2 regions of the Iodidimonas sp. SYSU 1G8 genome follow, and region 2 is predicted to be linked to the other one. Evidence: riboswitches for the same ligand, from Rfam matches in the RefSeq annotation. Region 2 holds a riboswitch; the other holds the start of a gene.
The links. Region 2 has a riboswitch for cobalamin ahead of cobW (cobalamin biosynthesis protein CobW). Riboswitches for the same ligand answer to the same signal wherever they lie in the genome.

Region 1: it holds a riboswitch for cobalamin, as region 2 does, so the genes downstream of both, WJU17_RS01060 (ribonucleoside-diphosphate reductase subunit alpha) here and cobW (cobalamin biosynthesis protein CobW) in region 2, are expected to answer to the same signal.

What each region holds. Positions count from the first base shown of each region.
Region 1 is NZ_JBBYXJ010000001.1:214,144-221,447, forward strand. It holds gene WJU17_RS01045 (efflux RND transporter permease subunit) at 1-1,567, shown strand, start outside; gene WJU17_RS01050 (thioesterase family protein) at 1,640-2,467, shown strand; gene WJU17_RS01055 (ribonucleotide-diphosphate reductase subunit beta) at 2,496-3,602, opposite strand; gene WJU17_RS01060 (ribonucleoside-diphosphate reductase subunit alpha) at 3,593-5,548, opposite strand; cobalamin riboswitch at 5,640-5,850, opposite strand; gene WJU17_RS01065 (PLP-dependent transferase) at 6,094-7,304, shown strand, end outside.
Region 2 is NZ_JBBYXJ010000001.1:67,837-75,140, forward strand. It holds gene WJU17_RS00340 (SEL1-like repeat protein) at 122-400, shown strand; gene WJU17_RS00345 (methyltransferase) at 502-1,440, shown strand; gene WJU17_RS00350 (DUF6524 family protein) at 1,452-1,883, shown strand; tRNA gene WJU17_RS00355 (tRNA-Ser) at 1,944-2,036, shown strand; gene WJU17_RS00360 (histidine phosphatase family protein) at 2,260-2,841, shown strand; gene bluB (5,6-dimethylbenzimidazole synthase) at 2,838-3,479, shown strand; cobalamin riboswitch at 3,504-3,705, shown strand; gene cobW (cobalamin biosynthesis protein CobW) at 3,818-4,855, shown strand; gene cobN (cobaltochelatase subunit CobN) at 4,855-7,304, shown strand, end outside.

The DNA of each region.
Region 1 (7,304 bases), 150 kb from region 2:
CGGCTTCGGCGTCGTCGTCATCTCGGTGCTGATGGCAACCTTCATGAAGTTCGACTTCGTCCCGGTCAGCGATACCGGCCGCTCCGTCATGTCCGTGGAGCTGCCGCCGGGCGCGAACCTGAGCGAAACCGACGCGGTTGTCGCGAGCCTGTCGGACATTCTCAAGAAGCGGCCCGAAGTGGAATCCATCTACGTCGCCCTGGGCACCAGCATCCAGCTGATGGGACCGGGCGGTGGTGGCAGCACCCAGGGTGAGGTGCGCCGGGCGACGATGACCGTCAATCTGGTACCGCGCGGCGACCGTGACCTGACCCAGCAGGAGTTCGAGGCCGATGTGGGTCCGACATTGCTTGCCGTGCCCGGGGTGCGCGTGCGTTTCGGCGCCGATGGCTCCAGCGGCTCCAAGCTTCAGATCGCGCTGGTCAGCGACGACGCCGAGGCGTTGACCCGCGCCTCGCGCCAGCTGGAGCGAGAGATGCGCGGTCTCGACGGACTGAACAACGTCGCATCCACGGCCAATCTTGCCCGCCCGGAAATCCTCATCACACCCAAGGCGGACAAAGCCGCCTCTCTGGGTGTCGCGACCCAGACCATCGCGCAGGCGGTCAGGGTGGCGACCCTCGGCGACGTCGATGTCAACCTGCCGAAGTACAATCTGCCCAACCGGCAGATTCCCATTCGCCTGATGTTGGTGGAGGACGCGCGCCGCGACCTGGATACGATCCGCAATTTGCGCGTCCAGACCAACAATGGCGGTTCCGTACCATTGTCGTCGGTGGCCGATGTCTCATTCGGCGCCGGCCCGTCGCAGATCGACCGGCTCGACCGGCGCCGTAACGCGGTGATCGAGGCCGAACTTGCCGGTCTGCCGCTGGGTGAGGCCAACGATCTGGTCTATTCGCTGCCGGCCATGAAGAACCTGCCGCCGGGGGTGTTCGAGGTGCCGACCGGCGACGTGGAGAATCTGGGTGAACTGCTCAACGGCTTCATCTTTGCCTTCGTGACCGGCATTCTGCTGATGTATTTCGTGCTGGCTCTGCTGTTCCGGAACTTCGGCTATCCGATCACCATCCTGACCGCGCTGCCTTTGTCATTCGGCGGCGCATTCGGTCTGCTCCTGCTTCTCGACAAGCCGTTCTCGGTCCCGGTGCTGATCGGCATCCTCATGCTGATGGGAATCGCGGCGAAGAATTCGATCCTGCTCGTCGAATACGCCATCGTCTCCCGCGCCGAGCGGGGCGCGACGCGGCGCGAGGCTTTGCTGGACGCCGCCCACAAGCGCGCCCGGCCGATCATCATGACCACGCTCGCCATGGGCGCCGGCATGTTGCCGATCGCCGCGGGCATCGGCGCGGATACCGAGTTCCGCTCGCCCATGGCCATTGCCGTGATCGGTGGCCTGATCACCTCCACGGTGCTCAGCCTCGTCTATGTGCCGGTCGTCTTCACCATCGTCGATGACATTCAGGCATGGCTCGGCAGGCGTGCCGGCAAGATCGCGTTCGGATCGCCTGATCCGAAGAACGAGTCTGAGACACCGGGTCCGGCGGCGCGTCCCGGGGAATAGCCGGGCCTCGGCCATTGCCAGCGCCGTTGAATTTCGCTAAGCCGTCGCCGGAGTTGCAAGGGAAGCCACATCATGTCCGCCAACGGAACACCGTCATTCTTCGACCTGGAAACCGCTGTCGAGAAGGTCGCGGATACGCGCTTCCTGGCCAATTTTCACGAGACGTGGGGCATCGCGGGCGGCACGCCCAATGGCGGTTACCTGATGGCCATCGCCGTCCGGGCCCTGGCTGGCACGCTAGAGCATCCGCATCCGCTGACCGTTACCGGACATTACATGAAGCGCTCCTCGGCGGGGCCTGTCGAGATCCTGACCGAGCGTCTGGGACGCAGCCTCACCACGTCGACCGGCCTGGCCCGGCTGATCCAGGAAGGTGTGCAGCGAACCCATTTCACCGCCACCTTCACCGATTTCGATCTGGCGACCGGCAAGTCGGTCGTGCATGCGACCCCGCCGGACCTGCCGCCGCCGGAAGAGTGCGTCGAGCACCCCTATGTGGAAGGCAAGTCGCCCAAGTTCCAGGAACTGATCGACATGCGCTTTCACCCCACCCACATGGGCTGGGCGAGGGCGACGCCGCACGGGGTCGGGGAGATGGCGGGCTATATCCGTTTCAAGGATGGGCTCGAGCCCGATCTGTATTCGGTTCTGATGTTCGCCGATGCCGTGCCGCCGGCGATCTTCAACGTGGTCGGCGCGACCGGCTGGGTGCCGACAATCGAGCTGACCACCCATCTGCGCCGGCGCCCCGCGCCGGGGTGGCTGCGGTTCCGTTTCACCACGCGCCTTTTGACGCGCGGATTCTTCGAGGAAGACGGCGAGATTTGGGATTCGCAGGACAGGCTGGTCGCTGATTCCCGGCAGATCCAGAAGCTGATGTCGCCCAAGGCGAGAGCCTGAGGCCGGCCGGAAACAAGGTTCCTGATCCCTAGACCAGCAGCTTCTGCTCTTCCTTCGGCTGGCGCTTGGCATCGAAGGCGGCCCAGACGCCATTGGCGCCATCCCAGCTTCCCTTTGTCGCGCCCTTCGAATATTCCGTGGCGCGCTGCTCGAAGAAGTTGGCGTGCTCGACACCGTTCAGGATTTCCACCAGCCACGGCAGCGGATGCGCCTTGATCTGGCTGTAGGTGTTGTCGTGCTCGCTGAAGTAGCCGAACACGGGCGACAGCTTCAGCTGGGTCAGCCGCCAGTCGGCGACATAACGAACATAGGCGCGGATGTCCTCGGCGGTCATGCCCTGGATCCCGCCCAGGCCAAAGGCCAGATCGACGAATTGTTCCTCCAGATGGACCATGGTCTTGGCCACGTCGATGATGTCGTCGCGCACGGCCTTGGTCACGGCGCCGGTTTCGCGATTCCACTGATGGTAAAGCCGAATGATGCCCTCGCAGTGCAGGCTCTCGTCCCGCACCGACCATGACACGATCTGGCCCATGCCGTTCATCTTGTTGTGGCGCGGGAAGTTCAGCAGCATGGCGAAGCTGGCGAACAGCGACATGCCCTCGGTGAACGCGCCGAACATGGCCAGCGTACGGGCCACGTCCGACACCGTGCCGACACCGAAGGTGTGCATGTAGTCGGCCTTGTCGCGCATTTCACGATAGTCGCGGAACGCTTCGAATTCGGCCTTCGGCATGCCCAGCGTCTTCAGCAGCAGGGCGTAGGCGTCGATATGCACCGTTTCCATGTTGGTGAAGGCGGCCATCATCATCTGCACCTCGATCGGCTGGAAGATCGGGATGTAGCGCTTCAGATAGTTGTCGCCCACTTCCACGTCCGACTGGGTAAAGAAGCGGAAAATCTGGGTCAGCAGGGCGCGCTCGGCCGGCGTCACACGGTCCGAGGTCCAGTCCTTGATGTCCGCGCCAAGCGGCACCTCTTCGCCCATCCAGTGCGTCTGCTGCTGGCGTTTCCAGAAATCGTAGGCCCATGGATAGCGATCGACGTCATAGGTGCCGGTGGCCGTCAGCAGGCCGACCTTGCCGGTACCGATCAGGCTGCGCGGGTCGACATGGGACAGGTCGCTCACTGACATGCGAGGCACTCCTCGTAATCCGTGCGCTCACCCTGGACCACGTGCATCTCGGCCTTTTCGAGCTGGCCCGCGAAAGCGGCGCGGCTGATCGATTTCGAGCGGCAGTAATACAGGCTCTTGATGCCCTTTTCCCAAGCGGTCCAGTGCAGCATGTGCAAGTCCCACTTGTCGATGTCCGCTGGCAGATAGAGGTTCAGGGACTGGCTCTGGCAGATGAAGGGCGTCCGGTCGGCCGCCAGGTCGATCAGCCAGCGCTGGTCGATCTCGAACGCGGTGCGGAATACCGCCTTCTCGTCTTCGTCCAGGCACGCCAGATGCTGCACCGAACCTTCATGCTCGACGATGGACTGCCAGGTTTCCGCGGTATCCTCGCCCTTGCGCGCGAGCAGGTCCTGCAGATACGGATTGCGGACCGGGAAGGCGCCGGACAGCGTCTTGTGGGTATAGATGTTGGCCGGGATCGGCTCGATGCAGGCGCTGGTGCCGCCGCAGATGATGCTGATCGAGGCGGTCGGGGCGATGGCCAGCTTGTGGCTGAAGCGCGCCTTCATGCCGCGCTCCAGCGCATCGGGGCAGGGGCCGCGCTCTTCCGCCAGCGCGACCGAGGCCGCGTCGGCCTCGCGGCGGATCTTGCGGAAGATTTTCATGTTCCACGACTTGGCCATGGCGCTCTCGAAGGGAATGCCGCGCGCCTGCAGGAACGAGTGGAAGCCCATGACGCCCAGGCCGACCGACCGCTCGCGGAACGCCGAATAGCGGGCGCGCTTCATGCTGTCGGGCGCTTCTTCGATGAACTGGGTCATCACGTTGTCGAGGAAGCGCATGACATCCTCGATGAAGCCCGGCTCGTTGTTCCACTGATCCCAGGTCTCGACGTTCAGCGACGACAGGCAGCACACGGCCGTGCGCTCCTCGCCATGGTGGTCGACACCGGTCGGCAGGGTGATCTCGCTGCACAGATTGGACGTGGACACCTTCAGGCCGAGATCGCGCTGATGCTTGGGCAATGCCCGGTTCACCGCGTCGATATTGAGGATGTAGGGCTCACCGGTCTGGATGCGCGTCTCCAGGATGCGCTGCCAGAGCTGGCGGGCGTTGACCTCGCGGATGGTCTGGCCGGTCTTCGGGCTGACCAGAGGGAACATGGCGCCGTCGCGCACCGCTTCCATGAAGGCATCGGTGACGTTGATGCCGTGGTGCAGGTTCAGGCCCTTGCGGTTGAAATCGCCGGACGCCTTGCGGATTTCGAGGAACTCCTCGATTTCCGGATGGTGAATGTCCAGATAGACGGCCGCCGAGCCACGGCGCAGCGAACCCTGGCTGATCGCCAGGGTCAGGCTGTCCATCACATGGATGAAAGGCACGATCCCCGAGGTCTCGCCGCAGCCCTTCACCGGCTCGCCGATGGAGCGCACGTTGCCCCAATAGGTGCCGATGCCGCCGCCATTGGACGCCAGCGCGACATTCTCGTTCCAGATGTCGACGATGCCGTCGAGGGAATCGGGCACCGTGTTGAGGAAGCATGAGATCGGCAGGCCGCGCGTGGTGCCGCCATTGGACAGGATCGGCGTCGCGGGCATGAACCACAGCCGCGAGACCGCGTCATAGATGCGCTGCGCGTGTTCCACATCGTCGGCATAGGCACAGGCGACGCGCGCGAACATATCCTGGTAGGACTCGCCGGGCAGCAGGTACCGATCTTCGAGCGTCGCCTTGCCGAAGGGCGTCAGCAGGGCGTCGCGGCCGCGATCGAGCACGAGGTCGGCCGGGGTCGGCTTCGGCGCCAGCGGCATGGGCAGCGGCGCGCGCTTGGCCGGCTCGGCCGATGACGCGTCCGCCGAGAATTTGAAGGGAAGCTGCGATGGTGGAATGGGAAGACGCGCTGCGGGCTGCTGTTGCGGCACCAGATGTCCGTTACGGTCGAAGTCGTAAGCGAGCGAAGACATACAGCGTTTCTTTCTCTTCTCGTGGCGGGGAATCGAAGGACGCTATCCGGCGCTAAACTCCGGCATGCACCCCCAAGGCCCTCCGCCCAGGGACGTTTCCAACTTCCACGGCAGGTTTCCTGGCTTGCGGGTCACCGCTTCTGCCTGGCCTTCCCGGCGTTGCCGCCAGTGACGCGAACGACAGTTGCTCGCCGCCTACAGTTGCGGGGGCAGCCCCGGATTCGCAGGGTTTTTGCCTGCTTCCCGGCTTCCCTTTTACCCCAAATATGACTGTTCGAGGCACCGTGGACGCAACATCTTGTGCTCGGCAGGGGGTATCGTCAAGCGCATTGATGATCGCGATTTCGTGATAATCAGGTTGACATCGGCAACCCCAAGCGAAGCCGCGGACCTTGGCGCTGGAGCCCGAATTGTCTCCGGTCACGAGGGGTATTATGCTGCCCGCATGGGGGAGTTTTGGCGGCGGCATGAGGTGGGGGCGTTGCATCCGGCATGGCTGCCGGGCATGCTCGCCAACCATACTGGCATCGTCCAAGGAGCCTCACATGAGTGGAACAAAGAGCCCGAACCCTGAAACACTGGTGCTCCACGCAGGCTATCGCGCCGATTCCACGACCGGCGCGGTGGCCGTGCCGATCTATCAAACCACGTCCTACCAGTTCCGCGACGCGGACCATGCGCGCCGTCTGTTCGCGCTGGAGGAGTTGGGAAATGTCTATACCCGGATCATGAACCCGACGACCGGGGTGCTGGAAGACCGGATGGCGGCCTTGGAGGGCGGCGCGGCCGCGCTCGCGGTCGCTTCGGGACAGGCTGCGTCGGCGCTGTCGCTTCAGAACCTGGCATCGGCGGGCGACAATGTGGTGAGCTCGACCGATCTCTATGGCGGGACCTGGAATCTGTTCGCCAATACGTTGCGCGCCCAAGGCATCGAGGTCCGCTTCGTCGATCCCTCCGACCCGGAGAATTTCCGCCGGGCAACCGATGCGCGCACCCGGGCCTATTACGCCGAGACGTTGCCGAATCCCAAGTTGCAGGTCTTCCCCATTTCGGAAGTGGCGGCCATCGGACGCGAGGCAGGGATCCCGCTGATCATGGACAACACGGCCGCGCCGCTGCTGTGCCGGCCGTTTGACCATGGCGCGGCCATCATCGTGTACTCCCTGACCAAATATATCGGCGGTCACGGCACTTCGATCGGCGGCATGATCATCGACAGCGGACGCTTCGACTGGGAGGCGCATTCCGACCGTCAGCCCAATCTCACCCAGCCCGATCCGAGCTATCATGGCGCGGTCTGGACCGACGCGGTCCGGCCGCTGGGACCCATCGCCTACATCATGCGCGCGCGGACAGTGCTGCTGCGTGACCTTGGCCCCGCACTGAGCCCGATGAATGCGTTCATGATCGCGCAGGGGCTGGAGACGCTGCCGCTGCGGATGGAGCGGCACTGCGCCAATGCCAACAAGGTCGCGGCGTGGCTCGCCGCCCGCGGCGACGTCACCCGCGTCATCCATCCGAGCCAGCAGAAGGGCGAGGCGCGCCGCCGGGCGGACGCCTACCTGAAACAGGGCTATGGTGGGCTGATCGGCTTCGAACTGGCGGGAGGCGTCGATGCGGGCCGCCGTTTCATCGATGCACTGAAGATGTTCTACCACGTCGCCAACATCGGCGATGCGCGCAGCCTGGCCATTCATCCGGCCAGCACGACCCACAGCCAGCTATCCCCGGAGGAACAGCTGGCCACGGGTGTGAC
Region 2 (7,304 bases):
GGCTCGGGGCCCGCCATTTTTTTTGCGCGGCGCTGCAAAAAGTCGTTTCGTTAACATTCCGTTCAGGCTGGCGGCCCCAAAGTCTCCTTGTTGTTGAATCGAAGACACGGAGACATCAGTCATGTTCGATACAACCCACAGCTTCTCGCACAGCGCCCCCGCGGCGCCGGCGCCCTCGACCCTGGACGGCGCCGAGGCGCTCTTCGAGCTGGGCCTGGCCTACGCCACGGGTCACGGCGAGCCGGTCGATTACGTGCGCGCCCACAAATGGTTCAACCTCGCCGCCATGATGGGCGACGAGCGGGCCCGTGAGGAACGCGCCGACCTCGCTGAACTGATGAACCCGGCCGAAATCGCCGAGGCACAGCGCCTGGCCCGGGAATGGGTCCTGCACCACTGAGCGCGAATTGGCCGGCGCCATCCGGGGAAGCCCACCCGGGTGGCGCGTCGGCGGCTGGCGGAGTATGCTCCTGGATCTGAACGGCAAGAACGGGAAGATCCATGCATAAATCGCTTAGTTTCGCCGCCCTGCTCGCGGCCTCGCTCCTCGTAGCCTGCGACAATGGCGCGGACGACGCCAAGCCTGGCGATGCGCCTCCTGCCGGCCCGGCCGCCACGGACACCTCAGGCGCGGTCAGCGGCTCGAGCGTCACGCCCGCCGCGCCACCCGCTGCCGGGTCGCTTGAGGCCGTGATCGCCGGCAAGCACCGCCTCCCCGAGGACACGGCGCGCGACAAGTACCGGCACCCTGAACAGACCTTGGCCTTTTTCGGACTGCAGCCCACCATGAATGTCGTCGAGATCTGGCCGGGACGCGGCTGGTACACCGACATTCTCGCGCCTTACGTGGCGGGGAAGGGCAAGTACACCGCCGCCATCTTCGACGAGGGCGATGGCACCGGTTATGGCCCCAAGCTGAACAAGGCACTGAAGGACCGTGTCGCCGCCGATCCGGCGCTGTATGGCACTGTGACCTTCACCGCGTTCGGCCCGGGCAAGACCGATATCGCGCCCGAGGGCTCCGCCGACATGGTGCTCACCTTCCGCAACGTCCACAACTGGATGGCCAGCAATTTCGCGGCCGAGGCCTTCGCCGCCATGTTCAAGGCACTGAAGCCGGGCGGCGTGCTCGGTGTCGTCGAGCATCGGGGCGATCCCGAACTGCCGCAGGACCCGGTGGCCGCCAATGGCTACGTCACCGAAGAGACGGTGATCAAGCTGGCCGAGAGCGCCGGCTTCCAGACCGCCGAACGGTCCGAGATCAACGCCAATCCGCTGGACACCAAGGATCACCCCAAGGGTGTGTGGACCCTGCCGCCCAGCTTCCGGCTCGGCGATCAGGACCGCGAACGCTACATGGCCGTCGGCGAAAGCGACCGCATGACCCTGAAGTTCGTCAAGCCCACCACGACGGGAATGGCCTCCGCCGACTCGCAATAAGGATCAGCGCCATGGCCGCCAGCGGACTTTCCTGGAAAGGTTTCCTCATCCGCTGGCTGGCCGCCGCGGTGCTTGTCTTCGCCACGTTCAACCCCTTTGGCCTGTCCTATTTCCATTGGGTCAGCGCCTTCGGAGAGGCCGAGGGCAGTGGGGACATTCCGCTCAAGATACTGATCGGCCTGCTTTTGGTCGCCGGCTTTGGCATTTACTTCCGCGCCACCTGGCTGTCGCTCGGGCCGATGGGTATCGCCCTGATCGTGGCGGTGTTCGCCGTCTTCATCTGGCTCCTCGTCGATTATCGGATGTTGGACGTGGAGACGCCCTGGGTGCTCGCCTTCCTGATTCAGATCGTTCTCAGCATCGTCATGGCGGTCGGCATGTCCTGGTCCCACGTACAGCGCCGGCTCAGCGGACAGGTCGATGTGGACGATATCGAGCCCTGATCCTGCATTCGCTCGGCTAAACCGTTGACACCCCGCCGCCTCTTGAGTACGAACGGCGGTGGAGAGGTGGCCGAGTGGCCGAAGGCGGCGGTTTGCTAAACCGTTATACGGTCAAAAGCCGTATCGTGGGTTCGAATCCCATCCTCTCCGCCATTCCCCCTGCCTGCTAACTCGTGGTTTTTGCTGCGTAATGTCTACGGTTGGTGGGCGTATCTCTCGATCTCGGATCAGCGTCGCCGGCCCAGCCACCTTGCGTGAGTCCATGCCAGCGCTGTCTCAGAATCGGTTCAGTTTTCTCGCCTGATCACGCCATCCGCGTCATGTCGCGTCAGCGTGGCGTCGTGAAGGTGCGAACGGTTCAAAAGAAGGACGTCCGGTGTCAGCCACCAGATGGATATGGTTTCGCCATGCGGCGACGGCGCCCTCTGCCGGCTTCTGCGGCAGACTGGACGTGGATGTCCTTCCGTTTCAGGCCACCCTCGTCGGCGAATGGGCCGTATCCCGGCCTGATGCTCTGCTGGTCAGCCCGCTCCGGCGCGCCCGCTCCACGGCGGCGGTGATCTGCCAATCCCTCGGCTTGCCGCAGGACCTTCGCGACGGCTTGGTCGAGCAGTCGTTCGGTGACTGGGAGGGGAGGGACTACACGGTGTCGCAGGGGCTGATGCCGGATACTCTCGATGGCATGGCCGCGTTTCGGCCGCCAGCCGGAGAAAGCTTCGACGACGTGGTCGCGCGTGTCAGGGCCGCCATGCGGGAGATCGAGGCCGATCATGCGGGCAGGACGCTATGGCTGATCGCCCACGCCGGAACCATCCGCGCCGCGCTCGCCGTCGCCCTCGATATGCCCGCGGGCAGGGCGCTCGGCTTCGCCGTCGATCATTTGTCGGCTACCGCCATGACCTCGTTCGGCGGCGCGGGTTGGCGAGTCGACTACGTGAACCGGCCCGCTTGCGCATGACCGCCAGGGAACCCGGTCCCGGACAGGATGCTCTTGAGAACCTGGAATCGCTCCTTGCCTGGCGTCGTGACGTCAGGCGGTTCCGGACCGATCCGGTGCCGGATATGCTGGTGCGGCATCTGCTCGACTTGGCGGCGCTCGCTCCCAGCGTGGGCAACAGCCAGCCCTGGCGCTTCGTCCGCGTGACGACGCCTGCGCTCCGCGAGGCGGTAGCCGAGAATTTCCGCGCCGCCAACTATGCCGCGTTGGCCGGCTACGAGGGCGAGAAGGCGGCGCTCTACCAGTCCCTGAAGCTTGCTGGCCTCGATGCGCCTGTTCATCTGGCGGTGTTCACCGACATGGAGCCGCGGGCCGGGCACGGTCTCGGTCGCCGGACCATGCCGGAGACGCTGGTCCATTCGACCGTCTGCGCCATCCACACGCTATGGCTGGCGGCTCGGGCGGCGGGGTTGGGTATCGGCTGGCTGTCCATCCTCGATCCGGAGCGTCTGGCCCGGGACCTTGCCATGCCCGCCGCGTGGCGCTTCACCGGCTATCTTTGCGTGGGTTATCCGGAAGAGGAACATCTCGACCCGGAGCTGGAGCGCCACGGTTGGCAGGCGCGAAACCCTGCCGAGACCTTCATCTTCGACGCCTAGATTGACCGCCCGGTGCTGCCGGGCGTATGACTGAAGCATTCGAGCGGACGGAAACGTCCAACGGGAATGCGGTGCGCGACGAGGGTCGCAATGCCGCGGCTGCCCCCGCAACTGTAAGCGGATAGCCATTCTGCCGTGGATGCCACTGGCGCGCAGGCGCTGGGAAGGCGGGCAGGGTGGCCGTGACCCGCGAGCCAGGAGACCGGCTCGAATCATCGATAGCGTAAGGCCCGGGCGGGGTGCACCGGGGCACGTAGTGTCCATCGGTTGCCCGTGTCGCGGCGCCTTTGGTCCATGTGTCCCGTCCTTTCCCATGCCGTTCATGAAGGACAGGACGAATGACCGCCAAGATCCCCGCCACCGTCATCACCGGCTTCCTCGGCGCCGGCAAGACAACGCTGATCCGGAACCTGCTGCGGAACGCGGGCGGTCGCCGCCTGGCACTGATCGTCAACGAATTCGGCGACGTGGGTATCGATGGCGATCTGCTCAAGGGCTGTGGCGAGGAGACCTGCCGCGACGAGGACATCGTCGAACTGGCCAACGGATGCATCTGCTGTACCGTCGCCGATGATTTCCTGCCCACGATCCAGATGTTGCTGGACCGCGCCGCGCCGCCCGATCACATCATCATCGAAACGTCGGGCCTCGCCCTGCCAAAGCCACTGGTGCGCGCTTTCAACTGGCCCGAAATCCGCACCCGGGTCACCGTGGACGGCGTGGTGACCGTGGTCGACGCGGCGGCTGTTTCCGAGGGCCGCTTCGCGGATGACGAGGACGCACTGGCGGCCCAGCGCGCGGCCGACGGCGCGCTGGATCACGACAATCCGCTGGAGGAACTGTTCGAGGACCAGTTGGCCTGCGCGGATCTGGTCCTGCTCAACAAGACGGATCTGCTGCAACACGCCCCGCTGGAGGACACGCGCGCCCTGTTGCGCACGATGCTGCCCCCCTCGGTCAAGCTGCTCTCCGTGGTCCAGGGCAAGCTCGACGCGGATGTACTGCTCGGGCTGAAGGCCGGGGCCGAGGACGATCTGGACTCTCGCCCCTCCCATCACGACGCCGACGGCGATCACGACCATGATGATTTCGACAGCTTCGTGCTGGAGGGCGGCACGGTCGCCGATCCGGCAAGGCTGATCGCGGCGATGCAAACGGTTATCGAGACCCATGACATCCTTCGCCTCAAAGGCTTCGCCGCCGTGGCGGGGCGGGACATGCGGATGGTGATCCAGGCTGTCGGCTCGCGTATCCAGCATCATTACGACCGGAGCTGGGACCCGAGAGAGATGCGCACGACCCGCCTGGTCGTGATCGGTGAAACCGGTCTCGAGCGCGATGTCATCAGCGCGGCGCTGTTGGCCGCGATGACCTGATGCATCTTCTTGCGACACAGCCAGGGACCGTGGACGACGGCGCCGAGGCGGTCGATCTGGGGCAGACACGGGGCGATATCGTCGTGTTGTCCGCCGCTGATACCGAACTGGCGTGCCTAGCGCGCGCGGCGGACGATCTGGGCGACGGGTTCCCCCGGGTGCGCCTCGCGAACCTGCTGCGCCTGCGGCACAATCTGTCGGTCGATCTCTACGTCGAAAGCGTGATCGTCCATGCCCGTCTTGTTGTCGTGCATCTTCTCGGAGGTCGTTCCTACTGGCCCTATGGCCTCGAGCAGCTCGCCGACGCCTGCCGCGCCCGCGACATCGTTTTCCTGGCCTTGCCGGGCGACGACCGGCCGGAACCGGAATTCGAGGCCATGTCCAGCCTTCAGGGCGCGCCGTATCAGCGCTTGTGGGCCTATCTGCGCCATGGTGGCATTCGTAACGCGGGAGAATTTTTGCGGTATGCCGCCGCTCTGGCGGGATGCGCCGCGGGCCCGTGGCTTGAACCGGCGCCGCTTCCCAATGCCGGCTTGTACTGGCCGGGCGAGGGCCAGCCTGATCGCGACGCTCTCGAGGCGCGCTGGATCGGCGGTGGCGGCCGGGTGCCGGTGCTGTTCTATCGCGCGCTGGTGCAGGCGGGGAACACGGAGGCCATCGACGCGCTGATCTCGGCGCTCGTTGCGAGAGGCCTCGATCCGGTGCCCGTGTTTCTCCAGGGGTTACGGGACCCGGAGTCGGCGGCGATCCTGCGTGATCTGCTTACCCAATGGCCACCCTCGGCGGTGCTGAACTGCACCTCCTTCGCAGTCTCGGCGCCGGGTGGCGCGCGCGGCATGTCGCCGCTGGACGACACCGATTGCCCCGTGTTGCAGGTCATTCTCTCAGGCGGCTCGGAAGTGGCCTGGGCCTCAGGCAATCAGGGTGTGTCGCCCCGCGACATGGCCATGAACGTCGCCTTGCCCGAGGTGGATGGACGGATCATCAGCCGGGCCGTCGCTTTCAAGGCTGAAACGCGGTTCGATGCGCGCACCCAGTGCCCCATCGTCGCCCACAGGCCGCTTGCGGACCGCGTCGATTTCGTCGCCGATCTCGCCCTGGCCTGGACAAGGCTCGCGGCGACGCCCGCGCCCTCGCGCCGCGTGGCGCTGATCCTCGCGAACTACCCCAATCGCGATGGCCGGCTGGGCAATGGGGTAGGGCTCGATACCCCGCAAAGCGCCGTGGTCATCCTCCGGGCGATGGCCGATGCTGGTTACGATGTGCCTGACGTTCCCGCGAGCGGAACGGCGCTGATGGCGCTGCTGTCGCGTGGTCCGACCAACGCGCTGCCTGACCGTGCGACACGCGAGGGCGGCGTCTTTTATCCGCTGACGGCGTACCAGGCGTTCTTCGCCGGTCTTCCCGGCTCCAGCCAGGCGGAGGTGGCCAGCCGCTGGGGCGCGCCGGAGAGCGACCCGTTCTTCAGCGAACGGCATGGAGAGCCCGGCTTCGTCCTGTCCGTGCTCATGTTCGGCTCGGTGGCGGTCTGCGTGCAGCCCGCGCGCGGCTACAACACCGATCCGGCAGCGACCTATCACGACCCCGATCTGGTGCCGCCGCACAACTATCTGGCCTTTCATGCGTGGTTGCGCCACGAGTACCGCGCCCATGCGGCCGTTCACTTGGGCAAGCACGGCAATCTGGAATGGCTGCCGGGCAAGGCGGTGTCGCTCTCCGCCGGTTGCTGGCCGGAGGCTGCGCTGGGGCCCATGCCCAATCTTTATCCGTTCATCGTCAACGACCCGGGCGAGGGAACCCAGGCCAAACGCCGCGCTGGCGCCGTCATCATCGATCATCTGACGCCGCCGCTGACCCGGGCCGAGAGTTACGGAGCGCTGAAGGACCTGGAAGCGCTGGTGGACGAATATTACGAGGCGTCGGGCATGGACCCGCGCCGCCTCAAGATCCTGCGCCGTGACATCCTCGATCTGGCCGCGCGTAGCGGCCTCGACAAGGACTGTGGCGCCGTGGGCGACGGAGACGAGGCATTGGCCGCGCTGGACAATTACCTGTGCGAGCTGAAGGAACTGCAGATCCGCGACGGCCTGCACATATTCGGCAGGGCGCCGGACGGCCGGCAGCGGGTGGACCTGCTCGTTGCCCTCATGAGGACGCCGCGGCTGGATGGCAAGGGCGCCAACATGTCCTTGTTGCGGGCGATGGCCGGCGATCTGGGACTGGCCGGGTTCGATCCGCTCGACTGCGTGATGGGCGATCCGTGGTTTGGCCCAAGGCCTGACATCCTGCGGGCCCTGACCGCGGCGCCCTGGCGGACGTGCGGCGATACGGTAGAGCGGCTGGAACTACTGGCGAGCGGCCTGGTGTCCGGCTGCCCCATCCCGCCGGAGTGGAACGCCACGACCGCGGTTCTCGGTTGGCTGGAGCAGGTGCTGGCGCCTTCCGTCGC